Regions from separate parts of the Ottowia cancrivicina genome, predicted to be linked through region 2. Evidence: riboswitches for the same ligand, from Rfam matches in the RefSeq annotation. Region 2 holds a riboswitch; the other holds the start of a gene.
The links. A riboswitch is a leader RNA that binds a small molecule or an ion and turns the genes downstream of it on or off. The one in region 2 is predicted to bind S-adenosylhomocysteine.
Positions count from the first base shown of each region.

Region 1 (13,427 bases), on a different contig from region 2:
CCCTGCCCGAGCCGCGCCGCCTGCGCCGCCTGCTGGAGGGGCAGTGGGCCTTGCTCGCCCTGCGTTCCCCCGTGCCCATTGGCGAGTGAGCGCAGCGCAGGGCGCAAAGCCAAGGCGCTTTTCTTCAGCCCCGCCCATTTTTTGGAACCTGTTCAGAGTTCGTCCATGAGGGGCGAAAGAGTGAATGAACCTGAGCGAAGTGCAAGCCGCAGACGGTCTGGCTGACCGGCTGGCTGACCGGCCAGTGCGACGTTGCGCGACGCCGCAGGTCAGCGGGGCCGCTTTTCGCGCCTGCGGGCGGGCGGCGTTGGGCGGGGTTGCTCCCCTATTCATAGCGCGATGTCTTGATGGACACTGCGCAGATTGGTGTTTCAGGCCCCCCGAATTTGCTCCTGTTTCTGGGAACCCGCCCAGCGTTGGGCCATGAGAAGAAAAAGCAGACCGGGATGAACCGCAAGGCGCAAACCGCGAATGGTTCTGACATTCACGCCTGCTGCCTGACGAGGCGTTTGCAATGTCATGAATCACTCCGGGCCGCGCTTTTCGCATCAAGTACAGATACAGATTGCGAACAGGCTTCTTGCTGACTCGGCCCATGCGTTGTTCAGATGCCGGCCCCAGCATCATGCGCGGTTGATGGCAACCTGCCCGCTACCCGCTTGGTTTTGGTTGGGCAGGTTCAGCGCTGCTCATTCCGCTGCGCTTGCGGTGCCAGCGCCAGCCCCAGGCGCTGAATCAGAGCTTTAGAGTGGGCAGAAGCGGGGTGATGGGCCGATGGGCCGTTATGTCAAAAAACAAGAGCAAATACAAGGGGGTGAAAATGCCGTTCTGCGCAGTTTCCACTAGGACCTATCGCTATTGAAAAAGGAGCTAAAAGAGGCTGGCTGCGGGCCGCTTGCGTGTTCAGTCTTGCTTTTCCTGATCCGCGTTTTCGCCGTGCCCGTCTTGCCCGGGGGCGGTTTCGTGTGTGCTCTGCTGCTTCAGCGCTTCGGCCACGGCTTGCTTGACGACGGCGGCGACTTCGCGCTGCACGCGGGCGTTCAGGCCCAGAAGCTGTTCGTGCAAGACGCGGGCGATGGCTTCGCTGATGCGGAGGTCAAGCGTGGGGGCCAGGGTTTGGAGCACTTGTCCGGCCAGGGCGCTGGCTTGCGCGGGAACCTGGGCGGAGACGGGGGCGGGCGCAGGCGGCAGGGCGCCGGGTTCCGGGGCCAGCTCGCCGGGCTGGCTGACGGGGGCGATGACTTCGGTGAGCATGGGCACGGATTGCGGGGGCGGCGCTTCGCTCCATGCGGGAGTGTCGTCAAGGATGGGTTCAATGGCTGCGTCGCTGGCGCGGGGGTCGTGGGCGGTCATGGTGGGCCTTTTCGGGAGGGCGGGTTTAGTCCTTGCGGGCGGCCGCGTCATGGGCCTGGGGTTGCAGACCGTGTTTTTTGTAGTGGTTCCAGCGCTGGCGGGCGCCCGCGCGGTCTTGCGGCTGGGCGCTGACGATTTCGATCAAACGGGCAAAGCGTTCAAAGCCTTCGGGCGCGGGCTGGCCCAGGTTGAGCAGCACCTGGCTGCGTGTGAAGAGGGCAGCGTCGGTAGCCAGCACGATGGGCGTGGCGGCCAGCACGTGGGCGGGGGCGGAGACGCCGCAATGGGGGATGAATGCCTGCGATGAGAAGGTCCACAGGGCTTCGTCGAGCGCGCGCAGGGCTGCGGCGTCGCCCAGCACGCCAACCGGGGCGCGCGCGGCCCATGCCTTGCGCAGCAGGCGGCAGGCATAGGCCGTTTTTTCAGGCACGTTGAAGTGAAAGGTCACTTCCGTCATGCGCGGCTGCCCTGGCTGCCTGCCGTTCAGGCAGCTTGCGCCAGCAGGTATTGAACGAGCAGGCCGACGGGGCGGCCCGTGGCGCCCTTGGCCTTGCCGCTTTTCCAGGCGCTGCCGGCAATGTCCAGGTGCGCCCACGGCGTGCCTTCGGGCACGAAGCGTTGCAGGAATTTGGCGGCGGTGACGGAGCCTGCCGGGCGGCCCGCCACGTTGGCCACATCGGCGAAGTTGCTTTTCAGCCCTTCGGCGTATTCGTCATCCAGCGGCATGGGCCAGCAGGGGTCGAGCGCGGCTTCGCCCGCCTGTTGCAGGGCTTGGGCCAGGGCGGCGTCGGTGGCGTAAAGGCCGCTGCGAACGTGGCCCAGGGCAATGACGCAAGCGCCCGTGAGGGTGGCGATGTCGATGATGGCGCGGGGCTTGAAGCGCGCGGCGTAGGCAAGGGCGTCGCACAGCACCAGGCGGCCTTCGGCGTCGGTGTTGAGCACTTCGATGGTCTGGCCGCTCAGGCTGGTGACCACGTCGCCCGGCTTGGTGGCGCCGCCGCCGGGCAGGTTTTCGCAGGCGGGAATGAGGCCGACCACGTTGATGGCCGGTTGCAGCTGGCGCAGGGCCTCGAACGCGCCCAGCACGCTGGCGGCGCCGCACATGTCGAACTTCATTTCGTCCATGCCGGCGGCGGGCTTGATGGAGATGCCGCCGGAGTCGAACGTGATGCCCTTGCCCACCAGGGCCACGGGCGGCTGGCTCTTGGCCGCGCCCTGGTAGCGCAGCACGATGAAGCGCAGCTCTTCATGCGAGCCGCGCGCCACGGCGGCAAATGCGCCCATGCCGAGCTTGGCCACTTCCTTGGGGCCGAGAACTTCGCAGTCAATATGGCTGCCTTTTTCCTTGGCGATGGCCTGGGCGGCGGCGGCCAGTTGCCGGGGCGTGGCGTGGTTGGCGGGGCGGTTGCCCCACTCGCGCGCCAGGCGGATGCCGCTGGCCGTGGCCGTGGCCTGGGCGAAGGCGGTTTTCAATGCGGCGCTGGCGGCGGCGGGCAGGGCCAGGCGCACGCCGGTTAGCGCGACCGGCTTGGCCTTGGGTTTGGTTTCGGTGTAGGCGTAGGCCGCGTCGGCGGCAGCCAGCACGGCAGCGCGCAAGGCGGCGGGGCTGGGCGTTTGCGCAAAGCACAGCACGGCCTGGCAGGCGGGGCCGCTTTTGATGAGCGCAATGGCGGCGGCCACGGCGCGGCGCACGGCTTGCGCGCTGCCGTCGCCCGCGCCCGCCAGCAGCACGCGCGGCGCCTGAATGCCTTCGGCGGCGTAGCAGGGCAGGAGCTTGCCGGCTTCGGCGCTGAAGTCGCCCGTCTTGATGGCGCGGGCGGCCAGGGCTGAAAGGGCGTCATCGGCCTTGGCCTTGGCGGTGTCTTGCGTGACGAGAAAAACCAGCGCATCGGCCTTGGCGCGGGCCGCCTGCGCCAGGCGCAGCGTCTTGAGTTCAAAGTCCATAATCAGCGGTTTCCTTTCAAACTGATGTTATTCGATTCATCCTTGCGCAAAGAGCTGGGGCGCAGCTTCGGCGCGACTCTGGTGGTGCTCATCACCATCGTGATGACGATGATGCTGATCCGCACGCTGGGCCAGGCTTCGGCCGGGCACGTGAACCCGTCTGAAATCATGCTGGTGATGGGCTTTACGGTGCTGGGGCACTTGCCCACCATCCTCACGCTGAGCCTGTTTGTGGCCATCACGGCCACGCTCTCGCGCATGTACATGGCCAGTGAAATGGTGGTGTGGTTTGCCAGCGGGCGCGGGCTGCTGGCGTTTTTGCCGCCGCTGCTGCGCTTTGCCTGGCCGGTGCTGCTGGGCATTGCCGTGCTGGCGCTGGCGGTGTGGCCGTGGACGAACCAGCAGGTGCGCGAGCTGCGCGAGCGTTATGAATCGCGCGGCGACGTGGACCGCGTGGCGCCCGGCCAGTTCATTGAATCCGCAGGCGGGCGGCGCGTGCTTTACATCGACAAAAAGGCGGCTGACGCCGTGCGCAGCGCCACCGGCGCGCCCGCAGGCAGGACGGACTTCGGACCGGCCAGGCCGGACGCCGAAGCTGAAGCCGACGCGCCCGGCGGCAACATCTTCATCGCCGCCACCGAAAAGGGCCGGGAAATCGTCACTTCCGCGCGCGGCGGCCGCCTGCAAACGCAAGGCGCGGAGCGTTTCGTCATTCTGGACCAAGGGCAGCGCCTGGAAACCGATCTGGAAACGGGCGAAATGCGCCTGAGCGAATTTCGCGAATACGGCGCGCGCGTGAGCGCCCGCTCGCTGGATTCGGCCGGGCTGCAAGCGCCGCGCTACCGCTCCACGCTGGCGCTGCTGCGCCAGCCCGATCGCAACAACCAGGCCGAGTTTTCCTGGCGGCTGGGCCTGGCGCTGGCCGCGCTCAATTGCGTGGTGATTGCGCTGGCGGGCACGCGCGTCAATCCCCGCGTGGGGCGCAGCGCGGGCATGGTGTTTTCGCTCTTTGCCTTTGCCGCCTACTACAACCTGCTCAATGTGGGGCAAAGCTGGGTGGCCAGCGGCAAAGTGAGCCTGGCCGCGCTGCTTTGCCTGCTGCACGGCGGCATCTTCGCTGCCGCGCTGGGCGCTTTGCTGCTGCGCCACTGGGGCGGCTGGCTGCCGCGCCCGTGGGCCAGGCAACCCGCGCAATCCGTGCCGCCAGACGGGCAGAAAGGGGCGGCATGAAAACCATCCGCCGCTTCATCTACCGCGAAATCCTGCGCGCCGTGGCCTTTGTGGGCGTGGCCTTTTTGCTGCTGTTCGTGTTCTTTGACCTGGTGGATCAGCTCCAGTACCTCAACAGCGCTGGCGGCTACCCGCTCTCGCAAGTGCTGCTGTTTGTCACCTTGCGCGTGCCCAACCACATCTACCAGCTCCTGCCCATTGCCGTGCTCATTGGCGCCATTTACGTGATGGCGCGGCTGGCCGAAAGCTCCGAATACACCATCTTGCGCACCAGCGGCCTGGGGCCGCTGCGCGCGCTGGGCATGCTGCTGGCGCTGGGCGCGGCCTTTGCGGCGCTCACCTTCGTCATTGGCGACTACGCTGCGCCTGAAGCCAACCGCGCCGCGCAGCTTTTGCGCTCGCGCTTTGCCGGGCAGCTCACCGTGGGGCTGACCGGCGGCTGGCTGAAAGACAAAAGCGCCGATGGCCGCAGCTACTCCGTCAATGTCGCCTCGCTCTCGGCCGACGGGCAGATGAACCGCGTGCGCATCTTCGAGTTCGACCCCCAGGGCCGCTGGCTTTCCACCACCCAGGCCGAAAGCGCCCGCTTTGACGAAGGCGCATGGCTGCTGGAGCGCCCCCAGCGCCGCGCCCTGCAAGAAAGCCCGGCGGGCCAGGCCGGCATTGCCCGCACCCAGCCGCCACAGGCGCGCTGGCCCACGCATCTGTCTGCCGACATGGTGGCCGCCGCCCTCGTCAGCCCCGACCGCATGAAGGCGCTTGATCTGTTCCAGTACATCCGCCACCTGCACGCCAACGGCCAAAGCGCCCAGCGCTATGAAATCGAGTTCTGGCGCAAGGTGTTCTACCCGCTGGGCTGCCTGGTGATGATGGTGCTGGCGCTGCCCTTTGCCTACCTGCATTTCCGCTCGGGCAACATCTCCGGCCACGTGTTCATTGGCGTCATGGCGGGCATCAGCTTCTTTTTGCTCAACAACGTCTTCGGCTTCATTGGCAATTTGCGCGACTGGCAGCCCTGGCTGGCCGCCGCCACGCCCGGCCTCATCTACTCGCTGCTCTCGCTGGCCGCCTTTGGCTGGCTGGTGCTGCGGCAGTAAGCGCCGGGCGGCGCCCACAAAGACGGCAGAAAGAAAGCAGGCACATGGCGCGCGGCATCATCCTTTTCGCCCACGGCTCGCGTGATCCCTTATGGAGCGCGCCCATTGAAGCCGTGGCCCGCCGCATGCGCGAAACCGCCCCGGCGGGCGTGGCCGTGTCTTGCGCCTACCTTGAATTCACCGCGCCCAGCCTGCCGCAAGCGGCTGCCCGTCTCATTGCCCAGGGCGCGCTCAGCCTGACCGTCTGGCCCATGTTTTTAGGCATGGGCCGCCACGCCCGCGAAGACCTGCCGCGCCTGCTGGCCGCGCTGCGCCACGCCCATCCTGGCGTGCCCATCACGCAAGCGGCCACCATCGCCGAACACCCCGCCGTGCTCGACGCCCTGGCCCGCGCGGCTCTTTCCGGCCCCTTTGCCCCCCGCGCCTGAACCCTTCACGCCATGAACCTGCACCAGTTCCGTTTCGTCCAGGAAGCCTCGCGCCGCAACCTCAACCTCACCGAAGCCGCGCGCGTTCTGCACACCTCGCAGCCCGGCGTTTCCAAGGCCATCATCGACCTTGAGCAGGAGCTGGGCATCGACATCTTCACCCGCCACGGCAAACGCCTCAAAAGCATCACCGAACCGGGCCGCCACGTGCTGGAAAGCATTGCCGTCATCCTGCGCGAGGTGAACAACCTCAAACGCATCGGCGAGGAATACACCGCGCAAGACACCGGCACCTTCTCCATCGCCTCCACCCACACCCAGGCGCGCTACGTGCTGCCCCAGCCCGTCGCCCGCCTGCGCCAGGCCTGGCCCAAAGTCAGCATCCGCCTGCACCAGGGCAACCCCCAGCAAGTGGCGCAAATGGTGCTGGACGAACAGGCTGAAATCGGCGTGGCCACCGAATCGCTGGCCGACTACCCTGACCTGGTTACCTTGCCCTGCTACGAGTGGCAGCACATGCTCGCCCTGCCCGAAGGCCACCCGCTGGCGCGGCAAAAGCGCATCACGCTGGAAGACATTGCCGCCTGGCCGCTCATCACCTACCACCCTTCCTTCACGGGCCGCGCCCTCATTGACCAAGCCTTTGCCCAGCGCGAGTTGCAGCCGCGCATCGTGCTCGAAGCCATTGACTCGGACGTCATCACCACCTACGTCCAGCTGGGCCTGGGCATCGGCATCGTGGCCGAAATGGCTACGCAAGGCAGCGCCCCCGAAAACATGCGGGGCCTGCTCACCCGCCCCCTGGGCCACCTGCTGGGTTCCAACGTCGCGCGCGTGGCCTTCAAGCGCGGCGCCTACCTGCGCCAGTTCGTCTATCACTTTGCCGAACTGCTCTCCGACCGGCTGGATCGCGATCTGGTCGCCAAGGCCATGCAAGGCCATGTGGCCGACTACGAACTCTGAAAGCCGGCCCTATTTCGCTCCTGTATCCGTAGCATGACGTCCTAGTGGAGCCAGCGCAGAAGGGCATTTTGATGCCCCTGAATTTGCTCCTTTTTCTGGTATCTCTGCGCTTGCCTCAAGAGATCAGGCCAGGCGCCGGACCATGTGCCGAATGCAGGCGATCCTTGCGCAGCCTGGCCAAGGCCCTCTCCACCATCCAGCGCTTGGACAGCGCCTTGAAGCCATGCCGCTCATGGCGTTTGATCACCCGTGCATTCCAGCCGAATGTTTTTGAGAGAGGGTTCCCAAGCGCGGACTTGCCATTTGCGTGATTCGCCCGCTCTCATGCGTCCAGCCAGTGCCCATTCATGGCAAAAATGGATTGGAAACCGGCGCGAAACCGGCGCAATTGGCGGTGTTTGGCGGTGTTTTTGCCCGTGCGCGCCTGCCTATAATCCGCGCCGCCCTTCGAGGAGCGTTGCATCCCCCGCCTGTTGGCGCAGGGTCAGGCTCGAAGGGGCGGTTTCTCCCCCTTCGCAACGACGCTCACCCGCTGATGAACGCGTGGTGAGCTTTTTTTTGGCGTTTCGCCAGGCCCGCGCGGGTATCGGTGGTTTTTCTCTTTTTTTCATCAAGGAAAGACCCGCCATATGAATGCGCCTTTGAATGTTTCGCCCGAATCCGTGATTGCCGATATTGGATTGGCCGCCTGGGGCCGCAAGGAAATCCGGATTGCCGAAACGGAAATGCCCGGCCTGATGGCCATTCGCGAGGAATACGCCGCGCGCCAGCCGCTCAAGGGCGCGCGCATTGCGGGCAGTCTGCACATGACCATTCAGACCGCCGTGCTGATTGAAACGCTGCAAGCGCTGGGCGCGCAAGTGCGCTGGGCCTCGTGCAACATTTTCAGCACGCAAGACCAGGCGGCGGCAGCCATTGCGGCAGGCGGCACGCCGGTTTTCGCCGTCAAGGGCGAAACGCTGAAAGACTACTGGGACTACACGCACCGCATTTTTGAATTCGGCCCCAAAGGCAGCCAGGCCGAAGGCCCGAACATGATTCTGGATGACGGCGGCGACGCCACGCTGCTGATGCATCTGGGCCAGCAAGCCGAGCAAGACGCCAGCGTGCTGGCCAACCCCAAGAGCGAAGAAGAGCGCGTGCTGTTTGCCGCCATCAAAGCCAAGCTGGCCGAAGACTCCACTTGGTACAGCCGCAAGAGCGCGCAAATCATTGGCGTGACGGAAGAAACCACCACCGGCGTGATGCGCCTGAAGGAGATGTCGGCCAAGGGCACGCTCAAGTTCCGCGCCATCAACGTGAACGACAGCGTGACCAAGAGCAAGTTCGACAACCTGTATGGCTGCCGCGAAAGCCTGGTGGACGGCATCAAGCGCGCCACCGACGTGATGGTGGCCGGCAAAGTGGCCGTGGTGTGCGGCTACGGCGACGTGGGCAAGGGCTGCGCCCAGGCCATGGCCGCGCTGCGCGCCCAGGTGTGGGTGACCGAGATTGACCCCATCTGCGCCCTGCAAGCCGCGATGGAAGGCTACAAAGTGGTGACGATGGAGCAGGCCGCGCCGCTGGCCGACATCTTCGTGACCACCACGGGCAACAAAAGCGTGATCCGCCACGAGCACATGGTGGAAATGAAAAACGAAGCCATCGTCTGCAACATCGGCCACTTTGACAACGAAATCGACGTGGCCTCGCTCGAAAAATACCAGTGGGAAGAAATCAAGCCGCAGGTGGACCACGTCATCTTCCCCTCGGGCCGCCGCATCATCTTGCTGGCCAAGGGCCGTCTGGTGAACCTGGGCTGCGCCACGGGCCACCCCAGCTACGTGATGAGCAGCAGCTTCGCCAACCAGACGCTGGCGCAAATCGAGCTGTTCACCAAGCCTGATCAATACGAGGCCGGCAAGGTTTATGTGCTGCCCAAAATCCTGGACGAACACGTGGCCCGCCTGCAACTGTCCAAGCTCGGCGCCACCCTCACGCGCCTGACGGATGAACAGGCCGCCTACATCGGTGTGAACAAGGAAGGGCCTTACAAAACCGACGCTTACCGCTATTGAGGGCGTGAAAGACTGCCGCGCTGAACGTTTGGGCTGTGCAGCGCGGCAGCCGTTTTTGAAAAACCGGCCTCTTGCAAATGCGAAAGCCGTGATGGGGCTGCTCAATGCAGCAGCGCATTTGCATTGCGCCAGCGATGGGAGCGGCAAACATGGAAGCGCAGATGCTTTTGAAAGAATTGCAGAATCTGGCGAATGCCGACGATGCCCGTGCGATGAAAGCTTACATGAGGGGCCGCTTTGAGTTTCTGGGCGTCAAAACGCCCGCCAGACGCAAGGCCGCAAAAGCATTTTTCAAAAAGCATGGCGGCGCTGATATTGACTGGCGCTTTGTCCGGCAGGCATGGGAGCATCCCTTCCGGGAAATGCAATATGCGGCGCTGGATTATCTGGAAACCAGAAAAAACCTTCTGCGCCCCGGTGACTTGCCCCAATTGAAGAAACTGGCGCAAAGCAAATCCTGGTGGGATACGATTGATTTTCTTGACCGGCTGGCGGGCGGCATCATTGCCGGCTTTCCTGAAACCAGGCCCGTCATCTTGCAATGGAGCCGCGACGAAGATATCTGGCTGCGCCGCCTTGCCATTGACCATCAGCTGCTCAGAAAGGATCAAACCGATCAGCACCTGCTGGAGCAGATATTGGTCAATAATCTCAACCAGACGGAATTTTTCATCAACAAGGCCATTGGCTGGGCGCTGCGGGACTATTCAAAAACCAATCCCGGATGGGTGAAAAACTTCATCAGGCAGCACCATGGCAAAATGGCGCCTCTCAGCATCAGGGAAGCCAGCAAATATCTGTGAGGCGGACACCGGAAACATGCTTTGGCAACGGTTTGAATTGGGGTGAATCAGCAGGGAGAAGAGGATGATAAAACGGTTTTCAAGGCACATGCCGCCACGCGAGGATTTTCAGCATGTCCGGAAGCGGCAAAACTGGCGGGCATATTGCGTGGGAGGGCTGTTTCTGGCATTCATGCTATGCATGTTATTGCTGAATTTGTGGATTCAACCGGTTGCAACATTGGCCTTTTTGACGATTCTGATATTGCTGGCATGGTGCCTGGCAGCGGCCGAAAGCAAGCGTTTGCGGGCATTGGCCGCCAGCCGCGCGGGCGAGGGTATTTGCCAATTTGCCCGTCAAGCCCGTTGCCGCGAAAATGACCCGCGGGTGGTGCGCGCCGTTTATGAGGAGCTTGCGCATCAGACAGCCCGGTTCGCGAAGGCGGCCGATTTTCCCGTGCGCTGGGATGATGATATTCGGCAGACGCTGAAAATGGATGAGGAGGATGTGGAGAATGCCTTTCTTCCCGTCATGGCCTGGCGCGCTGGCCGCAGCCTTGATAAAACCCGTGAAAATCCCTGGGCGGGCAAAGTCGAAACAGCAGGCGATCTGGTGCGTTTTTTGAATGCCCAGCCCCGGCTGGCTGATTAAAAATATTTTCAAGGAGCGGAAATGTCTTTTCTGGGCTGGCTGTTTGGCGGCAGGCGGGGCAGGGTGCAGGAGCAGGCGCGGGTTTTGTCTGCGGATGAGCAGATGCGGCGGCTTCTGGCGCGGTTTGGCGCGCTGGGTATGGAAAAGCAGGCCGGCTTGCAGGAGCTGGTGGGCGAGGCAAGCTGGAGCGGCGATGTGGCCGCGCAGTCGCTGACGTTTGACAACGGCTTTTCATGCCGCATTCAGGCCATAGGCAGTTATTCGCTGAGAAACGACACCTGGCGCTGGGCCTGGACCAATGCGAAGGCAGGCTGGCCGGATGAAGCGCTGGCTGACGCACGGGCCATGCGCGAATACGGGCGCTCGCATGGATTGGCGCTGCTGCTGGATGAAACGGATTTCGCGCTGGAGCGGCGCTGGGTGCACGCCATCGGCATGACGGCCAGCGCCTTGTGCAAGGCGGATGCGTATTATCTGGCCAATTATGGCGAGGGTATTTTGGTTTGCACGGTTTATTCGCCTGAAGTGGCGGCCAAGAATGCCGCCATCAATGCCGACATTTCTGAATTGGCAACCATTTCCACCACGCTGGAGCAGTTGTTTTCCAATTTTGAATTGAATTATCGCAGGGCCTTGCGTTGTTATTTGAAGGCCAAGGGTTTTGATTTGACGGAAGACAGCGTGGCGGGCGGCAGCGAAATAACAGCCCGCAAGGAAGGCGTGCGCGTGACGGCGCGCTTTAACGAGCTGGGTTTGTTGCAGGCGCTCGATGGCGCGCCCGCCCCCATACCCCCTGCGGCGGCCCCCGAGCCTGTGCCCGGCCCATGAGCGCCATGATGCGGGCCGATCAACTGCTGGTGGCGCGCCAGCTGGCGGCCACGCGCAGCCAGGCACAGCGGCTGATTGCGGCGGGCGCGCGCTGGCGCGTGGCAGGCGGCGCGTGGCAGCCCGTGCGCAAGAGCGGAGAGGCCTTGCCGCAGCAGGCGCAAATCGAATTGCAAGATGACGCCGAGCGCCGCTATGTCTCGCGCGGGGGCCTGAAGCTGCAAGGCGCGCTGGCCGCCACGGGGCTGAACGTGGCAGGCTGGCGCTGCCTGGACGTGGGCCAGTCCACCGGCGGCTTTACCGACTGCCTGCTCCAGCACGGCGCGGCGCACGTCACGGGCGTGGACGTGGGCCACGGCCAGCTGCACCCGCGCCTGACGCAAGATGCGCGCGTGCGCTGCATCGAGCGGGTGAATGCAAGGCATCTGGATGCTACTGTTTTCAGAGCATCATGTCCTAGTGGAAATTGCGCGGATAGCGATTTAGACCCCCCTGAATCCGCTCCTCTTTTTGATCTGGTGACGGGCGATCTGTCCTTCATCTCCCTCACGCTGGTGCTGCCCGCGCTGGCGGCGCTGGTGCGCCCCGGCGGCCACGCGCTCATGCTGGCCAAGCCGCAGTTTGAGTTGCAGCCGCAGCACATCGGCAAAGGCGGCATCGTGCGCGACGGGCGCCTGTATGCCCTGGTCGAGCAGCGCCTGCGCCAGGCTTGCGCGGCATGCGGCCTGGGCGTGCAGCGCTGGCTGCCCAGCCCCATTGCGGGCGGCGATGGCAACCGCGAGTTCTTCCTTCACGCCACCCGCCACGCGCCTTCTGGCCCTTGACTTTTCACGAACCCTTTTACGAACGACGAACGCAGCACGCCATGAAACACGCCCTGAGCCTTGAATTCTTCCCGCCCAAAACCCCCGAAGGCGCTGAAAAGCTGCGCGCCACGCGCGCGCGCCTGTATGCGCTGCAACCCGGGTTCTGCTCCGTCACCTTCGGCGCGGGCGGCTCCACGCAAGACGGCACGCTGGCGGCGGTGCGCGAAATCCTGGCCGAAGGCATGCCTGCTGCGCCGCACCTGTCGTGCATAGGGCAAACGCGCGAATCCATCCGCCGCCTGCTGGCCGACTACCGCGCGGCAGGCGTCAAGCGCATCGTCGCCCTGCGCGGCGATCTGCCCAGCGGCTACGGGCTGGGCGGCCACTTTCAGTACGCCAGCGATCTGGTCGCCTTCATCCGCGCCGAAACCGGCAGCCACTTTCACATCGAAGTGGCCGCCTACCCCGAAATGCACCCCCAGGCGCGCTCGCCCCGCGCCGACATGGACGCCTTCGCCGCCAAAGCGGCCGCTGGGGCCGATTCGGCCATCACGCAATACTTCTTCAACGCCGACGCCTACTTCCGCTTCGTGGACGAGCTGGCCGCGCGCGGCATCACCCTGCCCGTGGCCGCCGGCATCATGCCCATCACCAACGCCACGCAACTGCTGCGTTTTTCCGATGCCTGCGGCGCCGAAGTGCCCCGCTGGCTGCGCCTGCGCCTGGAAGGCTACGGCGACGATCTGGCCTCCATCCGCGCCTTCGGGCTGGACGTGGTGGCCGCCCTCTGCCAGCGCCTGCTGCAAGGCGGCGCGCCCAGCCTGCACCTGTACACCATGAACCAAAGCGAGGCCGCGCTGGCGCTGGCGCAGCGGCTTTGAAAGCGGCTGGCCTGCGCCCTCGCTGCAATCATGGCCTGCAAATCATCCGGGCGCGGCCCAAATGATGATCTATAACCGCCGCCGCCCTGATATGGACGGCCTCATCGCCATTTACCCAAGCTCCGGCATCAAGCGCCCCGTTCATGATGCTGGACGCATTCGCGAGATGTCATTGGCAAACGCCTGATCACTGAAATCAAACAGGCGGCAGGCGAACAAAGCATGCTGTTGCTTCTCTCGGCTCCGGATGCAATGGATTATTATCTGAAAATCGGCACGAAAATCGTATCAAACGGGTTCATGATTCAGTGGACAAAATAGCATCATTTCAGCGCTGAAACGCAATGTGCAATCCGGATGGTTTGATCCTGCAAAACCATCTGCAAGTGCCGGATTCAGTCAAATGAAA
Region 1 is NZ_JARVII010000022.1:25,681-39,107, reverse strand. It holds gene QB898_RS10155 (hypothetical protein) at 904-1,353, opposite strand; gene QB898_RS10150 (DNA polymerase III subunit chi) at 1,379-1,810, opposite strand; gene QB898_RS10145 (leucyl aminopeptidase) at 1,837-3,297, opposite strand; gene QB898_RS10140 (LPS export ABC transporter permease LptF) at 3,322-4,527, shown strand; gene lptG (LPS export ABC transporter permease LptG) at 4,524-5,624, shown strand; gene QB898_RS10130 (sirohydrochlorin chelatase) at 5,669-6,052, shown strand; gene QB898_RS10125 (CysB family HTH-type transcriptional regulator) at 6,065-7,015, shown strand; S-adenosyl-L-homocysteine riboswitch at 7,459-7,549, shown strand; gene ahcY (adenosylhomocysteinase) at 7,645-9,072, shown strand; gene QB898_RS10115 (DNA alkylation repair protein) at 9,177-9,875, shown strand; gene QB898_RS10110 (hypothetical protein) at 9,964-10,506, shown strand; gene QB898_RS10105 (DUF6882 domain-containing protein) at 10,528-11,334, shown strand; gene QB898_RS10100 (TlyA family RNA methyltransferase) at 11,343-12,155, shown strand; gene metF (methylenetetrahydrofolate reductase [NAD(P)H]) at 12,197-13,018, shown strand; gene QB898_RS10090 (hypothetical protein) at 13,418-13,427, opposite strand, start outside.
Region 1: it holds a riboswitch for S-adenosylhomocysteine, as region 2 does, so the genes downstream of both, ahcY (adenosylhomocysteinase) here and metH (methionine synthase) in region 2, are expected to answer to the same signal.

Region 2 (17,285 bases):
AGCCGGCTCTTACAGGTTGAGATTGGGCGCGAGGATGCGGCGCATCTGCTCGGGCTCAATGCCCCGGCGGCGGGCCATGTCGTCGGCCTGCTCTTCGTTGATCTTGCCGACGCTGAAGTAGGTGGATTCAGGGTGGCTGAAGTAAAAGCCGCTGACGCTGGAGGCGGGCATCATGGCCATTTGGTCGGTCACGCACATGCCGATTTCGCCCGCGCCCAGCAGCTCGAACAGGGGCTGCTTGACGGTGTGGTCGGGGCAGGCGGGGTAGCCGGGCGCGGGGCGGATGCCCTGGTACTTTTCGGCAATCAGTTCGGCGTTGTCCAGCGCCTCGTCAGCGGCGTAGCCCCACCAGTCGGTGCGCACGCGGCGGTGCAGCCATTCGGCGCCGGCTTCGGCCAGGCGGTCGGCCAGGGATTTGAAGAGGATGGCGTTGTAGTCGTCGTGGCGGGCCAGGAATTGGGCGGCCTTTTCTTCCACGCCGATGCCGGCGGTGACGGCGAATGCGCCGATGTAGTCCTTCAGCACGGGGCCATCGTGGCTGCCCTCGGGCCAGTGGCGCGGGGCGATGAAGTCGGCCAGGCAGCGGCTGGGGCGGTGCAGGCCGGTTTTCGCGTCTTTGGGGCGCTCGGTTTGCTGGCGCAGGCCGTACCAGGTGAGCAGCACGCGATCGCGGTTTTCGTCGGCGTAGAGGGCGATGTCGTCGTCGTGCACGCGGTTGGCGGGCCAAAAGCCCACCACGGCGTGGGCGGTCAGCCAGCGGCCTTCGATGATGTGGCGCAGCATTTTCTGGCCGTCTTCATACACCTTCGTGGCTTCTGCGCCCACGATTTCGTCTTGCAAGATGGCCGGGAATTTGCCCGCCAAGTCCCAGGTCTGGAAAAACGGCCCCCAGTCCATGAAGGCGGCCAGCTCGGCCAGCGGCAGGTTGCGGATGACGCGGCGGCCCAGAAAGTGCGGCGCGGGCGGCTGGTAGCGGCCCCAGTCTATGGGCGTTTTGTTGGCGCGTGCCTGCGCCAGGCTCCACATTGCGGCGGGCTTTTTGCGCGCGTGCAGCTGGCGCACGTTTTCATAGTCGGCCTGCACTTCGGCCACGTATTGCGCCGCGCCTTCGCCCAGCAGGCCCTGGGCCACGCCCACGCTGCGCGAGGCGTCGGGCACGTAAACCACGGGGCCGTCGTAGTGCGGGGCGATTTTTACGGCGGTGTGCACGCGGCTGGTGGTGGCGCCGCCGATGAGCAGCGGAATCTTGCGCATGCGGAAATAGTCGTCCTTTTGCATTTCGCCGGCGACGTATTGCATTTCTTCCAGGCTGGGGGTGATCAGGCCTGACAGGCCGATGATGTCGGCCCCTTCGCACTTGGCGCGCGCCAGGATTTCGTGGCAGGGAATCATCACGCCCATGTTCACCACTTCAAAGTTGTTGCATTGCAAAACGACGGTGACGATGTTCTTGCCGATGTCGTGCACGTCGCCCTTGACGGTGGCGACGATGATTTTTCCCTTGCTTTTCACGTCTTTGCCAGCGGCTTCGTCGCGGCGCTTTTCTTCTTCGATGTAGGGCACCAGGTGGGCCACGGCCTGCTTCATCACGCGCGCGCTTTTGACCACTTGCGGCAAAAACATCTTGCCCTGCCCGAACAAGTCGCCCACCACGTTCATGCCGTCCATCAGCGGGCCTTCAATCACGTGCAGCGGGCGGCCGCCCTTGGCGATGGTTTCCTGATACGCCTCTTCGGTGTCTTGCGTAATGAAGTCGGTGATGCCATGCACCAGCGCGTGCGAGAGGCGCTCGGCCACGGGCGTGGGGTTTTCGGGCGTGCCGCGCCAGGCGAGTTTCTGGCTGTCGTCTCGGGCTGCGCCTTTGGCGGTTTCGGCAATCTCCAGCAGGCGCTCGGCGGCGTCGGGGCGGCGGTTGAGCACCACGTCTTCCACGCGCTCGCGCAACACGGGTTCCAGCTCGTCATACACGCCGATCATTCCGGCATTGACAATGCCCATGTCCAGCCCCGCGCGTATGGCGTGGTAGAGAAACACGGTGTGAATGGCCTCGCGCACGGGGTCATTGCCCCGGAAGCTGAAGCTCACGTTGCTGATACCGCCCGAAACCTTTGCGCCCGGCAGGTTCTGCTTGATCCAGCGCACCGATTCGATGAAGTCCACCGCGTAGTTGTCGTGCTCAGGCATACCCGTGGCAATGGTCAGCACATTGGGGTCAAAGATGATGTCTTCGGGCGCAAAGCCCACCTCATCGACCAGCACGCGCCAAGCGCGCGAGCAAATTTCAATGCGCCGCTCCAATGAATCGGCCTGGCCTTTTTCGTCAAACGCCATCACCACCACCGCCGCGCCGTAGCGCTTGATGAGCGTGGCCTGGCGCTTGAACTCGTCTTCGCCCTCTTTCAGCGAAATGGAATTGACGATGCCCTTGCCTTGCAGGCAGCGCAGGCCCGCTTCCAGCACGCTCCACTTGCTGGAGTCCAGCATCACCGGCACGCGGGCGATATCCGGCTCGCTGGCCATCAGGTTCAGAAAGCGCACCATCGCCACCTCGGCATCGAGCATCGGCTCGTCCATGTTCACGTCGATGATTTGCGCGCCGTTTTCCACCTGCTGGCGCGCCACGGCCAGCGCCTCTTCGTACTGCTCGGCCAGGATAAGCCGCGCAAACGCCTTGGAGCCGCTGACGTTGGTGCGCTCGCCCACATTCACGAACAGCGAGTTTTCGTCAATGCTCAAAGGCTCCAGCCCCGACAGGCGCAGCGGCGGGATGGGCGGTTGGGGGGCGTCGGCGGAAGCGGCAGAAGCAGACATGGGATTCACTGAAGACCGGAAAACGCAGCCAGGAGGGCAGGCACGAGCCTCGTTTTCGCGCGGAACATCCGCCAAGCCTGGCGGAAAAAAGCTCCGTTGCGACGCCCCTTGGCAAGAGGGCGCGCATTCTAGGCAGCCGCCACGCGCCATGCCGCCGAAGCCGCCCAAAACAGGCTCGCACAAGCGGTCTTTCACCGCCGTCGAGCGTAGCGCTGCAAGCCTTGGGCCGCGCTTGTCTGGTTTTATAGAAAAGGGAGCAAAAATGAAGGGCCAATAATGCCGCTTAACGCTGTTTTTATCGGGGTTTATAGCTACAGATTCAAGAGCAAAAAATAGTTTATCTATTTCATGCTCTTACGGCCAGGCTTTGAACAGGCGCTTACGGCCTGCCGTCTGCCGCGTTGCGGGCGAAGACGAGCAGCGTGTCGCCCTTGTCCGTGGGGCGGGGCACTTCCAGGCGCTGCGCCCATTGCTGTTGCGAGGGGCTGGCTGTCAGCGGGGCAATCAGCCACGGGCAGGTGGCGGGCGCGTCAAAGCGCGGCAGCGGCTCCAGCTGCCAGCCGCCATGAAAGCGCAGGGCCGCCAGCTGGGTGGCGTTGAGCGCAAACGTATTGACGCACGCGCCCTGGCCGACGATGGCCGCCACGCTGCGCACCTGCGCGGCCAGGCTGCGGCCATAGTCCAGCGCGGGCAGCCACAGCGTCATCAGCAGCAGCCAGCACAGCGTGGCGCCGGCGGCGGGCAGCACCAGGCTTTTCCACAGTGCGGCGCGGTGGCGGCCCGTGCGCCAGCGCGCCAGCCAGGCCCAGGCCAGCGTGGCCGCCAGCGCCGCCAGCAGCGCGGGCCACTGGAAAACCGGCTCAAAGCCCGGCGCCAGCCGCGCCACATTGGCCGCCGGTTTGGCGGGCACGCCCGTTTGCAGCGAGATCCACACCACCCAGATCACGATGGCCCAGCCGCTGAAAAACAGCACGGTGAACCAGTCAATGAGCGCCGCCATGCCGCGCCGCAGCGTGGGCAGCGCCAGCGCCGCCAGCGCCGCCAGCGGCGGCAGCGCTGCCAGCAGAGAGCGGTCACGCGCGGGCGTGAACACCGCCGCCAGCATGGCCATGCCCGCCATCATCAGCGGCAGGCCCAGGTGGCGCTGCTGACGCGGGCGCGGCAGCTGGGCGCGCCAGCGCCACAGCGTCCACAGCGCCAGCGGCCAAATGGGCCAGGTGAACCAGACAAACAGCCGCGCCAAAGAGCGCCACTGCGCCGCCGCCAGCGGCCACGTGATTTGCCAGCGCCACAAGCCCAGCCGCCAACCCAAGGCAGCGCTGGCCAGCATGGCCGCCAGCGTGGCCAGCAGCAGGCGGCGGCGCGCGCCTGCCTGCAAGGCGTTGGCAGGCGCGGCGGCCTGCCAGCCCGGCCACAGTTGCGCCAGCACCGCTGCCGCGCCATATGCCAGCGCCAGCGTGGGCGCGCCCGACAGCGCCAGAGCGGGCAGCCCCAGCAGCGTGGCTGCCACCGCCGCGCGCGGCTGAAAAGGCATGGCCGCAAAGCCAAAAAACACCAGCGCCGTAAAACACAGCTGCGCCAGCGCAGGCGTGGTTTCGTGCGCCAGCTGCGCCATGCCCAGCGTGGCAATGAGCGCCAGCAGGCTGCCATCGGCCAGCGCACGGGCGTAATCGCGCGGCTGCGCCTCGCCGCCAAAAGCCAGCGCCACGGGCTGCGCGCCGGGCAGGCGGGTCAGGTTATAGGTGGCGTACCAAGTGGCCGCCAGCGTGCCCGCCAGCATCAGCGCAAACGGCAAACGCACGGCCACATCAGGCGCCAGCCAGCCGGCCGTGGCCTTGAGCGCGAGCGCGCCCAGCCAGTAAGGCAGCAGCGCGGCCACATCGGGCGACAGGCCGTCGAGCTGCGGCGCCAGCCAGCCCGAGCGCCCTTCGGCCATGGCCTGCATGAAGCCGAAAGAAGCCAGGTCATCGCCCTTCCACGGCTGCCGCCCCACAAAGCCCGGCAGTACATAGGCCAGACACAGCAGCCACAAGGCCAGCCTGGGCAGCCGGCGGGCCGCTTCTTGCGTAACGAGGGCGGGGCGGGGGGTATTCACGTGCGAAAAGGCGGGAAAAGTGACGGACGAAAGGCCGGGATTGTCGCCGCGCCCGCGCTTGGCTCATGGCTGCGCCTTTGCATTCAAGAAGCTGTTCAGGGCGCTTCGATGATGCAAAGACAGGAGCAATTCAAATGGGCCAAAAATGCCTTCTGCGCTGTATGCACCAGGACATCATGCTATGGATAGAGGAGCGTGCCAGTCTGCTTTCTCCCTGCCTGCCGCCCTTTCGCGGCCCAGGCCGTGCGTGGCTCGATTCACAACCTCGCGCGGCTATCATCCTTGCACCATTCATAAGTGGCTCTGCTTATTCTGAAAGGAGGCCTTCAATGTTTCGCCGGATGATTTCGCCCAACTGGAAAACCCTGGCTGTGTGCTGCGGCGCATGGGCGGCTTGCGCCAGCATGGCCCAGCCCGTGCAGATGACGCCGCAGGCTGCGCCTGCGCGCCAGCAGGCGGCTGAGCTGCTGGCTCCCGGGCAGCAGGCGCTCACGGCCTGGCGCTGGCGCTTGCAGGCCGTGCGCGGCAAGGATCGCGCCTGGTTCACGCGCGCTGCCGCCGCCCTGTCTGAACCGGTGGTGCTGCGCTTTGACGAGGCTGCCGTGAGCGTGGCCGCTCCCTGCAACCAGTTGCGCGGGCGCTATCTGCTTTCAGGCGAACGCATGCTGATTGAGCCGCTGATGGGCACCAAGAAGGGCTGTGCCGACGCCCGCTTGATGGCGCTGGAAGACCGTCTGGAGCAAATCCTGCCCACCGTGAAGGATTGGCGGCTGCAAACCGCACGCCAGCAGAGCGGCCAGCCTGCGGCGACCTTGCGCCTGCGCTTTATCAACGGCAGCGAGTGGCTGCTGCAAGGCGAGCCTGCTGGCGCGCCAGGTTCGCTTTGACGCCAGCGGCGCGCGCACCGTTTTGCGCGTGCGCCGCCAGCCCTTGGGGGCTGGCTATGTGCGGCAAGAGCGCATCAGCTACGGGATGGAGCCATAGGGAGCCATAAGCCGGAAGCGGCGGGCCGCCTTGTTGATGGCAGCGGCGCTTTGGATTCGCTCCTTTATCCGTAGCATGACGTCCTAGTGGAATCTGCGCGGGGCAGTGTCTCAACGCCCCTGAATTCGCTCTTGTTTTTGATGCCGCTCGCCCCTTCGGGCGGATGGCGGGGCGCTGCCGGGCCGGTTTTCAGCCGCGCGCGATTTTGAAAACCGCCGTGCCCGCCAGCAGGTTGGGCAGGCGGCGCACGGGGCGGCCTTGGTGCAGGCCGAAGGCGTCGAGGATTTGCAGGCCGTTTTTGCGGGCAAGGATTTCAAAGTCCTTGAAGGTGCCCACGCGGATGTTGGGCGTGTCGTACCACTGGTAGGGCAGGCGGCGGGTGACGGGCATGCGCCCGCGCAGCACGGCCAGGCGGTTGGGCCAGTGGGCGAAGTTGGGAAAGGCGATGATGCCCACGCGGCCCACGCGGGCGGTTTCGCACAGCATGGTTTCGGCGTTGCGCAGGTGCTGGAGGGTGTCGATTTGCAGCACGGCGTCAAAGCTCTGGTCGCCAAAGTCGGCCAGGCCTTCGTGCAAGTTGAGCTGGAGCACGTTCACGCCGCGCTGCACGCAGCAGAGCACCTTGGCGTCGTCGATTTCGATGCCGTAGCCGGTGCAGCCGCGCTCGCGCATGAGGCGCTGCATGAGCGCGCCGTCGCCGCAGCCCAGGTCGAGCACGCGCGCGCCTTCGGGCACGAGGCTGGCAATGACTTGCTGAATGGCGGCGTCGCTCATGCCGTGCCTCCTTGGGCTTGCGCCGGGGTGTCGATGCGGTTTTCAAAATACGAGCGGATGAGGCGCATGTAGCGCGCATCGTCCAGCAAGAAGGCGTCGTGGCCGTGGGGGGCGTTGATTTCGGCGTAGGCCACGTCGCGGCGGTTGTCCAGCAGCGCCCGCACGATTTCGCGGCTGCGGGCGGGGGCAAAGCGCCAGTCGGTGGAAAAGCTCACGAGCAAAAAGCGCGCTTGCGTGCCCGCCAGCGCGGCGGCCAGGCTGCCGTCGTGGGCGCGGGCGGGGTCGAAATAGTCCAGCGCGCGGGTGATGAGCAGGTAGGTGTTGGCGTCGAAGTAATCGCTGAATTTTTCGCTCTGGTGGCGCAGATAGCTTTCAATCTGGAATTCCACGTCTTGCGTGGAGTAGCGGTAGCCGCTGGCGTGGCCGGCCACGGCCTGGCGCAGCTGGCGGCCAAATTTGGCGTTCATCACGTCGTCGCTCAAATAGGTGATGTGGCCGATCATGCGGGCGATGCGCAGGCCGCGCTGCGGCACCACGCCGTGGCGGTAGAAGTGGCCGCCGTGAAAGTCGGGGTCGGTGATGATGGCGCGGCGCGCCACTTCGTTGAAGGCCAGGTTTTCGGCGGTGAGGTTGGGCGCGCTGGCAATCACCACGGCGTGGCGCACGCGCTGCGGGTATTGCAGCGTCCAGCTGAGCGCCTGCATGCCGCCCAGGCTGCCGCCCATGACGGCGGCCAGCTGCTCGATGCCCAGCGCGTCCAGCAGGCGGGCTTGCGCGGCGACCCAGTCTTCCACGGTGATGACGGGAAAGTCCGCCCCCCAGGCCTGGCCCGTGGCCGGGTTGATGTCTTTCGGGCCGGTGGAGCCAAAGCACGAGCCGAGGTTGTTGATGCCGATGACGAAAAAGCGGTTGGTATCCACCGGCTTGCCGGGGCCGACCATGTTGTCCCACCAGCCCAGGCTGCGCGGCTGGCCCGCGTATTCGCCCGCCACGTGGTGCGAGGCATTGAGCGCGTGGCACACCAGCACGGCATTGCTGCGGCTGGCGTTGAGCTGGCCGTAGGTTTCGTAGGCCAGCTGGTAGCCGCCCAGGCTGGCGCCGCTTTGCAGCGCCAGGGGCGCGTCAAAGCGCATGGTCTGCGGCGTGGCAATGAAAGTCATGAGGCAAGAAAAAACCCGGTTGCGCCAAAAGGCGGAACCGGGCCGGATTTCCGTCATTTAGCAGCATTTGTCAGAACTGGTTCAAAGCCTGTTTGTGAGGGCGGACTTTGATCCGGTTCTCGGAAGCGCCCGCAAGCAGGAAAGCAAATCGGCGCGTGAAAACGAAAGGGCGGCCAGTATAGCCAGCCGCCAGACGGCCCGGCCCAGCCGGATTCATTCCGAAAAAAGGAGCGAATCCAAGCGGCCTTTTTAGCCTGATGTCCTAGAGAAACCAGCGCAGGCAGCTATCGTAAAAAGAGCGAAATCTTGCTATCCCAGCCCCATGCGCCAGCCCAGCAGGGCAGCCAGGCCCAGCGCCGCGAAGACGGCGGCGCACGCCAGGTGCACGGCGCGCAGGGGCAGTTTCTTCATCAGCCGCTCGCCAAAGCACACCACGGGCGCATTGGCCAGCATCATGCCCAGCGTGGTGCCGGCAATGACGGCCAGCGCTGCGTCCGGGTGCTGCGCGGCCAGGGCCACGGTGGCCAGCTGGGTTTTGTCGCCCATTTCGGCCATGAAGAACACGGCCAGCGTGGCGCCGAACACGCCCCAGACGCCCCAGCGCGCGGCCCGCGCGGGCTGCTGGTCGTCATCGAGCTGGTCAGGCGCCATCATCCAGCCCGCCATCATGATGAAAGACAGGCCCAGCGCCCAGCGCAGCGCATCGGGCGCAAGCTGCGTGGTCACCCATGCGCCCAGCGCTCCAGCCAGCGCGTGATTGGCCAAGGTGGCGGCAAAAATGCCCAGCGCGATGGGCCAGGGCTTGCGAAAGCGCGCGGCCAGCAGCAGCGACAAAAGCTGGGTTTTATCGCCCATTTCGGCCAGCGCGACGATGCCGGTGGAAAGGAAAAAAACGCTCACGGAAGACGGTGCGAAACGCAGGGCGCGCGATTGTAAAAATATTCGTTTGACGTGGATATTTGAAATATATGCAGGGGCATAATGCCCGCCGCGCGCGAAAGCGCGTGCGTTTTCCCGGTGTTTCTTCTTGGCCCTCGGGGGCGTTGGCAGACTCCATCCGGTTTTTTTCTTTTTCACCTTGTGTATTTCGAGGAGCGCCTTCGATGGGCAACAAACTTTATGTCGGCAATCTGCCGTATTCCGTGCGCGACGCCGAGCTGGGCCAGGCTTTTGCCGCGTTTGGTTCCGTGGTCAGCGCCAAAGTGATGATGGAGCGCGATTCCGGCCGCTCCAAAGGCTTTGGTTTTGTGGAAATGGGCAGCGACGCCGAGGCGCAAGCCGCCATTGAAGGCATGCACGACAAACCCCTGCAAGGCCGCAATCTGGTCGTGAACGAGGCCCGCCCGATGGAGCCGCGCCCGCCGCGCGCCAGCTTTGGCGGCGGGCGGCGCGATGACCGTGGCGGCTACGGCGGCTTTGGCGGCGGCAATGATGGGCGCTTCCGCAGCCCCTATGGTCCCGGCCCGCGCGGCAATGGCGGCTTTGGCGGCCGGCGCGACGATCGCGGCTTTGACCGTGGCGATCGCGGCGAATACTGATCGGGCCAAGTTCCCGGCAAAGGCCGGCGCGGTTTTCGCGTCCGGCCTTTTTTGCGCCTGCGATAGCGGCGCAAGCCATGAAGCCGCACAAGGCGGGGCATGTGAAAATCCCGCGCCATGACCGCCCCGAATGCCGCTCTGAACGCCGGATCCAACGCCACTTTGAACGCAGATGCCGCCGAGCTGGACAAATTTGCCGCCCTGGCCCACCACTGGTGGGACGCCGGGGGCGAATTGGCCACGCTGCACCACATCAACCCCTTGCGGCTGAACTGGATTGACGCGCAGCGCCCGCTGCAAGGCGCGCGCGTGCTCGATGTGGGCTGCGGCGGCGGCATTCTGGCCGACGCCATGGCCCGCAAGGGCGCTGAAGTGCTGGGCATTGATCTGGCCGAAAAATCCTTGCAGGCCGCCCGCCTGCATGCGCTGGAGGCCGAAACGCCGCGCGTGAGCTACCGCGCCGTAGCCGCCGAGGCGCTGGCCGCCCAGGAGCCTGCTTCGTTCGACGTGGTCACGTGCATGGAAATGCTGGAGCACGTGCCTGATCCGGCCGCCATCGTGGCCGCCTGCGCCGCGCTGGTCAAACCCGGCGGGCAGGTGTTTTTTTCCACGCTCAACCGCAACCCCAAATCGTGGCTGATGGCCATTGCGGGCGCGGAATACGCGCTGCGCCTGCTGCCGCAGGGCACGCATGACTACACCCGCTTCATCCGCCCCAGCGAGCTGGCGGCCTTTTGCCGCGCTGCCGGGCTGAGCGTGCAGCGCGTCTCGGGCCTGCACTACAACCCGCTCACGCGCCGCTGCTGGCTCGCGCCCGATGCCAGCGTGAACTACATGCTCTCGGCGCTGCGCCCTGCGTGAAAAGCGCTTTTTTGCCTTACCAGCCCCTCATCCCACAAAAAAACATGCAAACCGTCAAAACCGAACTGCTGGACGCCCTCCAAGCCGCGCTGGAGGCGCTGCTGCCCGGCGCAGGCGACAAAGCCGCGTTTGAATCGCCCCGGCAGGCCGCGCATGGCGATCTGGCCTGCACGGCCGCCATGCAGCTGGCCAAGCCGCTCAAAAGCAACCCGCGCGCCGTGGCCGAACAGCTCAAGGCCGCGCTGCTGGCCACGCCCGCCTTTGCGCGGTGGGTGGATGCGCTGGAAATCGCCGGCCCCGGCTTCATCAACATCCGCCTCAAGCCCGCCGCCAAGCAGCAAACCGTGCGCGAAGTGCTGGCGCTGAAAGAAAACTACGGCCGGCAAGCGCAAACCAGGGACCGCGTGCTGGTGGAATTCGTCAGCGCCAACCCCACCGGCCCGCTGCACGTGGGCCACGGGCGGCAGGCCGCGCTGGGCGACGCCATCTGCAACCTGCTGGCCTCGCAAGGCTGGCAAGTCACGCGCGAGTTCTATTACAACGACGCGGGCGTGCAAATCGACACCCTCACCACTTCCGTGCAGCTGCGCGCGCAGGGCATCAAGCCCGGCGATGCCAACTGGCCCGAAGCCGCCTACAACGGCGACTACATCCAGGACATTGCCAACGACTTTCTGGCCCGCAAAACCGTGCAGGCCGATGACCGCAGCTTCACCGCCAGCGGCGACGCCAGCGACCGCGAAGGCATCCGCCAGTTCGCCGTGGCCTACCTGCGCCGCGAGCAAGACCTGGACCTCAAAGCCTTTGACGTGCGCTTTGACAACTACTACCTCGAATCCAGCCTCTACAGCAGCGGCCGCGTGCAAGCCACGGTGCAAAAGCTCATCGCCAGCGGCCACACCTACGAAGAAGGCGGCGCCCTGTGGCTGCGCACCACCGACTTCGGCGACGACAAAGACCGCGTCATGCGCAAGCAAGACGGCACCTACACCTACTTCCTGCCCGATGTGGCCTACCACATCGCCAAATGGGAGCGGGGCTTTCACAAGGCCATCAACATCCAGGGCACCGACCACCACGGCACCATCGCCCGCGTGCGCGCGGGCCTGCAAGCGGCGGGCGTGGGCATACCCCAGGGCTACCCCGACTACGTGCTGCACACCATGGTTCGCGTCATGCGCGGCGGCCAGGAAGTCAAGATCAGCAAACGCGCGGGCAGCTACGTCACCTTGCGCGACCTGATCGAGTGGACCAGCAAAGACGCCGTGCGCTTTTTCCTGCTCTCGCGCAAGCCCGACACCGAATACACCTTCGATGTCGATCTGGCCATCCAGAAAAACAACGACAACCCCGTTTACTACGTGCAATACGCCCACGCGCGCATCTGCTCCGTGCTGGAACAATGGATTGTTGAAGAAATTGGATGGCCTGCTATCGCAAGAGAAAACGAAAACACCTTCAAAGGATTGCTGCTTGATATATTTTTTGCAATCAAAGAAGAGGGGGAAAGTATTCATGAAGATGTCAAGAGGGAATTCTCTATATTACTTGCCAATTCGTGCGGAGTTGAAGAAAACTTTGCAGATGCCTCTAAAAAAATTAGACAAATTTTGGATCAAATGCAAAATCAAAGAACTGAAGAAAAATCAAAAGATGTTTGTGATATTAGAAAATATATAGATGGTATAGAGGTGGAAAAGTGGCATATTGGAAAGCATGCAAAAAAACTATTGGATGCTTTGGTTTCTAGGCACCCTGATGTTAAAGTGCTTTTTTCACATGCGCAATCATTGAAGAGTTACCTTCGCGACTATGAGCGAAATGACAACTCTGTCCCAAAAATATTAAAACTATTTGATATTTATTTTTTTTGGGAAAAGGTGGATTTGGAAAAGCTGATCTCTCAAGCAGAGTTGGATCTGGTGGCCAAGATAGCAATGTACCCGGATGTATTAAAAGAAGCTGCGGACGAGTTTGCTCCTCATAATATTGCGTTTTATTTGAGAGATCTTGCTGCAAGTTACCATAGTTATTATGCAGCTGATCGTGTTCTTGTCGAAGATAAAAGCATAAAAATAGCAAGGCTTGCATTATTGAGGGCAACATTGCAAGTGTTAAAAAACGGCCTGCAACTGCTGGGCGTATCCGCCCCGGAGCGCATGTGATGCACGCCAAACCCGCCTTCTTCGCCCCCTCGCCTTCGCTCTCGCGCCAGCTTGGCGGCACGCTGCTGGGCCTGATTCTGGGCATCGTCATCGGCCTGGGCATCGCCCTGGGCGTGGCCCTTTACATGGCCAAAGTGCCCGTGCCCTTCATCCACAAAGCCTCCTCGCGCAGCACCGAACAAGACGCCGCCGAAGCCGAACGCAACCGCGACTGGGACCCCAACACGCCCCTGCACAGCCGCTCGGCAGGCGGCGCTGTCACGCCCATGCCAGCCGCGCGCTCCGGCAACAACGCGCCTTCGCGCCCCGTGCCCGCGCCAGCGGAAGTCAGCCGCCCGGCCACGCAGGCGGCGCCTGCGCCCACCCAGGCGCAGCAAACCACTTCGTCCGACCCGCTGGGCGACTTCATCGCCGCACGCACCGCGCGGCAAAGCCAGCAGCGAGCCGGGCAAGAGCAGACCGTGGCTTCCGCCTCGCCCATCATGGCGGGCGAGCCTTTCATCTACTTCGTGCAGGCAGGCGCCTTCCGCGACCAGGACGAGGCCGAAGCCCAGCGCGCGCGCCTCACGCTGGCAGGCATACAGGCGCGCGTGACCAGCCACGAGCAGGCGGGCCGCACGGTTTACCGCGTGCGCATCGGCCCCTTCCAGAAGAAAGACGAAGCCGACAGCGCCAAGGAGCGCGTGGTCAGCAGCGGCTTTGACGCCGCGCTGGTGCGCGTGCAGCGGTAAGCGCCTGCCTGTGCCGCTCCTGATACAGAAGCGAATTCAGGCCCCCGAAAAATACGTTTGTCGCTTATTTGACGGGGAGACCATGCTATTGATACAGAAGCAAAGATACCGGCGCATCTTCACTAGAAAAGCGGCCTGTCCCTACGGCCGTCCTGCATGCCGGGAACTTGCCGCCCGCTCCTGCTTCTCAGCCCCCCTTTCAACCCGCCCAAAAAAGGAAAAACAGACCATGAAACGCCGTGATTTCGCGCTCACTGCCGCAGCTGCCGCCACGCTGGCCGCGCTGCCCGCCGCCTTCGCGCAAGGCCAGCCCTTCACGCCCAAGGAAGGCGAGAACTACCTCGTCGTCAATCCCGCCGCTCCGGTGGATACGTCCGCTGGCAAAGTGGAAGTCGTCGAATTCTTCTCCTACGGCTGCCCCCACTGCCGCGACTTCGAGCCGATATTCGAAAAATGGGCCGCCGCCCAGCCGCAAGATGTGGTGGTGCGCCGCATGCATGTGGGCTTTTCCAACGCCTTTGAGCCGCTGCAGCGCATCTTCTTCGCGCTGGAAGCCATGGGCCTGAATGAAAAAGTCCACACCGAAGTCTTCAACGCCATCCTCAACGAGAAAAAGCGCCTGAACACGCTGGAAGAGGTGCAGCCCTGGATGACCGAGCGCGGCGTGGATGGCGCCAAATTCGCCGCCGCCTACAAATCCTTTGGCGTGGCCAGCAAGATCAGGCGCGCCATCGAGCTGCAAGACGCCTACCACGTGGAGGCCACCCCCAGTTTCGGCATCGCCGGGCGCTACTACATGGACCCCGGCATGACCAATGGCTTTGACGGCATGCTGAAAACAGCCGACGCGCTCATTGCCAAGCTGCGCAAATCCGGCGGCCAGTAAGAGCCTGCGAGCTGCCCGCCTGCGGCTTGCGGCAGCCGCTGCGGGATGATGAAAAAAAGGAGCGAATCAAGAGGGCCGAAATGGTCTTTTGCGCAGTATCCACTAGGACATCTTGCTCCCAATACAGGAGCAAAAACAAGGCTGTGCGCCCCGCTCCTTGAACAGGCTCGCGACGCCGCTTCAGCATTCGCCTCGGCGGTTTTTGGGCCTCTGCCGCAAGCGGGCGCGGCCAGGCAATCCTTGAGGGCGCGGCCCCTACAATTTGTGTCAGCCCTCAACCCGCTCCTTCATTCCTGCTTTCATGCCGCGCCTGTCTGTTTTTTCTTCTCCCTTTTCGCGCCTGGCCCCGCTGGCGTTTGCCGCCTTGCTGGCTTGCGCGGGCGCGCAGGCTGAAAAGGCCGATCGTGACCAGCCCATGAACATCGAGGCCGACGCCTTGCGGCATGAAGAAAAAAGCCAGATCAGCACCTTCACCGGCCATGTCGTGCTCACCAAGGGCAGCATCCTCATGCGCGGCGCGCGCCTGCAAGTGCAGCAGGCCGGCGATGGCCAGCAAAGCGGCACGCTCACGGCGGAAAAAGGAGAGCGCGCGTTCTTTCGCCAAAAGCGCGACGGCGCAGATGAATACATTGAAGGCGAAGCCGAAACCATTGAATACGACAGCCGCGCCGATACCGTGCGGCTTCAGGGCCGTGCGCGCATGCGCCGCCTCGAAGGCGCGAAGCTGGCCGATGAAGTGACGGGCGCGCGCATCACCTACAACAGCGTTTCGGGCGTTTACACCGTCGATGGCGCGCCGCAAGGCAAGGCTGGCAAGGGCGAGCGCATACGCGCCACGCTCGGCCCCCGGGGCGCTGGCGCCCAGCCCGCCCAGCCCGCCGCGCTGCGCGGCAGCTCCAGCCTGTCCAAAAAGCCGTGAGCGAGTCTGCTTCCAACCTCACGGCGCCCGCGCCCGCCAGCTCGCTGCAAGTGCGCAACCTGCGCAAGCACTACGGCGCGCGCCGCGTGGTGCAAGACGTGTCGCTCACCGTCAAAAGCGGCGAGGTGGTCGGCCTGCTCGGCCCCAACGGCGCGGGCAAGACCACGTCGTTTTACATGATCGTCGGCCTGCTGCGCGCCGACGCGGGCAGCATCACCATTGATGGCCGCGCCATCGAAAAAATGCCCATTCACCAGCGCTCGCGCCTGGGCCTGTCTTATTTGCCGCAAGAAGCGTCCATCTTCCGGCGGCTGACGGTGGCCGAAAACGTGCGCGCCGTGCTGGAGCTGCAACGCGGGCCAGACGGCCGCCCGCTGCCCGCGCCTGAAATCGAGCGCCGCCTGGACGAGCTGCTGAAGCAGCTTTCTGTTTCCGAACTGCGCGATACCCCCGCGCCGGCGCTTTCGGGCGGCGAGCGGCGGCGCGTGGAAATCGCGCGGGCGCTGGCCACGCAGCCGCGCTTCATCCTGCTGGACGAGCCTTTTGCGGGCATCGACCCGATTGCCGTCATTGAAATCCAGCGCATCGTCACCTTCCTGAAAGAGCAAGGCATCGGCGTGCTGATTACCGACCACAGCGTGCGCGAAACGCTGGGCATTTGCGACCACGCCGTCATCATCAGCGAAGGCCGCGTGCTGGCCGCCGGCACGCCCGCCGAAATCGTCGCCAACCCCGACGTGCGCCGCATCTACCTGGGCGAGCACTTCCACCTCTGAAGGCCGCAAGCCAAGTGAGCACCGGCCTGTCACTGCGCGTCTCGCAGAACCTTGCCCTCACGCCCCAGTTGCAACAAGCCATCCGCCTGCTGCAACTGTCCACCGTCGATCTGGAGCGTGAAGTGCAAACCATGCTCGACGAAAACCCCTTTCTGGAGCGTGCCGACGACGCCGCCCCGCGCGAAGAATTCGGCCTGGCGCGCGCCGATGCCCCCGTGAGCGAAGGCGACCGCAGCAGCGAGGCGGCCGCCAGCAGCGACGGCGGAAACGACGGCGAAGGCAGTGACAGCGAAACCGCCGCCCCCGACGACTGGGACGGCGACGGCAGCAGCGACCTGGCCCCTGACGACGGCGAATGGGGCGGCGAAGCCCCCGCCCGCCAGCCGGGCGACGACACGCTCGACCCCGCCGAACGCGCCAGCCTGCAAGAAAGCCTGACCGAACACCTGCACCGCCAGGCGCTGGCCCTGCGCCTGGCGCCCGAAGACATGGCTGCGCTGCGCTTTCTCATCGAATCCGTCGATGACGACGGCTACCTGCCAGACTCCCTGGCCCAGCTGGCCGCCACCCTCATGGACGACGACGACGGCGTGGAAGAAATGCAGGAACTCGTGCACCGCTTCACCCTGGCCCTGAAGCTGCTGCAATCGCTGGAACCCACGGGCGTGGGCGCGCGCAACCTGCCCGAATGCCTGGCCCTGCAACTGAAAGAACGCCTGGGCGCGTCAGACCCGAGCGATCCCGGGCGGGCGGCCATCGAAAACGCGCTGAAGCTCTGCACCCGCCACGGCGCGCTGGAGCTGCTGGCCCGCCGCGACACGCGCCGCCTGGCCGCGCAACTGGGCATCAGCGAAGACGAGCTGCGCGCCGCCCAGGCCGTCATCGCCCGGCTCGAACCCAAGCCGGGCCGGCGCTTTGCCAATGCAGAGCGCGAAATCATCGTGCCCGATGTCATCGTCACCGCCAGCGGCAGCGGCCCCACGCAGAAATTTCACGTACGCCTCAACCACGACCTCATCCCGCGCCTGCGCGTGCACGACGCCTACGCCAGCGCCCTGCGCGGCAGCAAAAACGCCGATCTGGGCCAGCGCCTGCAAGAAGCGCGCTGGTTCGTGCGCAACGTGCAGCAGCGCTTTGACACCATCTTGCGCGTGGCCGAACTCATCGTCGAGCGCCAGCGCGGCTTTTTCGTGTATGGCCCCATCGCCATGCGCCCCATGCTCCAGAAAGACATCGCTGAAGCGCTGGGCGTGAACGAATCCACCATCAGCCGCGTCACCACCGCCAAATACATGGCCACGCCGCAAGGCACCTTCGAGCTGAAGCACTTTTTCAGCTCGTCGCTGGGCACCGAAGCGGGCGGCAGCGCCTCTTCCATCGCCGTGCGCGCGCTCATCAAGCAATTCATCAAAAACGAAAACCCCGCCCAGCCCCTGCCCGATGGCCAGATTGCCGATTTGCTGAAAGAGCAAGGCATCGACTGCGCCCGCCGCACCGTCGCCAAATACCGCGAGGAAATGCACATTCCCGCCGCGCCCCAGCGCAGGCACAAGGGCTGAAAGCTTGCTGGAGCCTGCTGGCAAAC
Region 2 is NZ_JARVII010000025.1:11,428-28,712, forward strand. It holds gene metH (methionine synthase) at 10-2,811, opposite strand; S-adenosyl-L-homocysteine riboswitch at 2,849-2,927, opposite strand; gene QB898_RS10580 (hypothetical protein) at 3,191-4,906, opposite strand; gene QB898_RS10585 (META domain-containing protein) at 5,236-5,793, shown strand; gene metW (methionine biosynthesis protein MetW) at 6,080-6,664, opposite strand; gene metX (homoserine O-succinyltransferase MetX) at 6,661-7,824, opposite strand; gene QB898_RS10600 (TMEM165/GDT1 family protein) at 8,134-8,724, opposite strand; gene rbp (RNA-binding regulator) at 8,928-9,362, shown strand; gene ubiG (bifunctional 2-polyprenyl-6-hydroxyphenol methylase/3-demethylubiquinol 3-O-methyltransferase UbiG) at 9,480-10,223, shown strand; partial or broken gene argS (arginine--tRNA ligase) at 10,268-11,629, shown strand; gene QB898_RS13355 (DALR anticodon-binding domain-containing protein) at 11,843-12,388, shown strand; gene QB898_RS10620 (SPOR domain-containing protein) at 12,388-13,119, shown strand; gene QB898_RS10625 (thiol:disulfide interchange protein DsbA/DsbL) at 13,349-14,005, shown strand; gene lptA (lipopolysaccharide transport periplasmic protein LptA) at 14,307-14,924, shown strand; gene lptB (LPS export ABC transporter ATP-binding protein) at 14,921-15,700, shown strand; gene rpoN (RNA polymerase factor sigma-54) at 15,715-17,259, shown strand.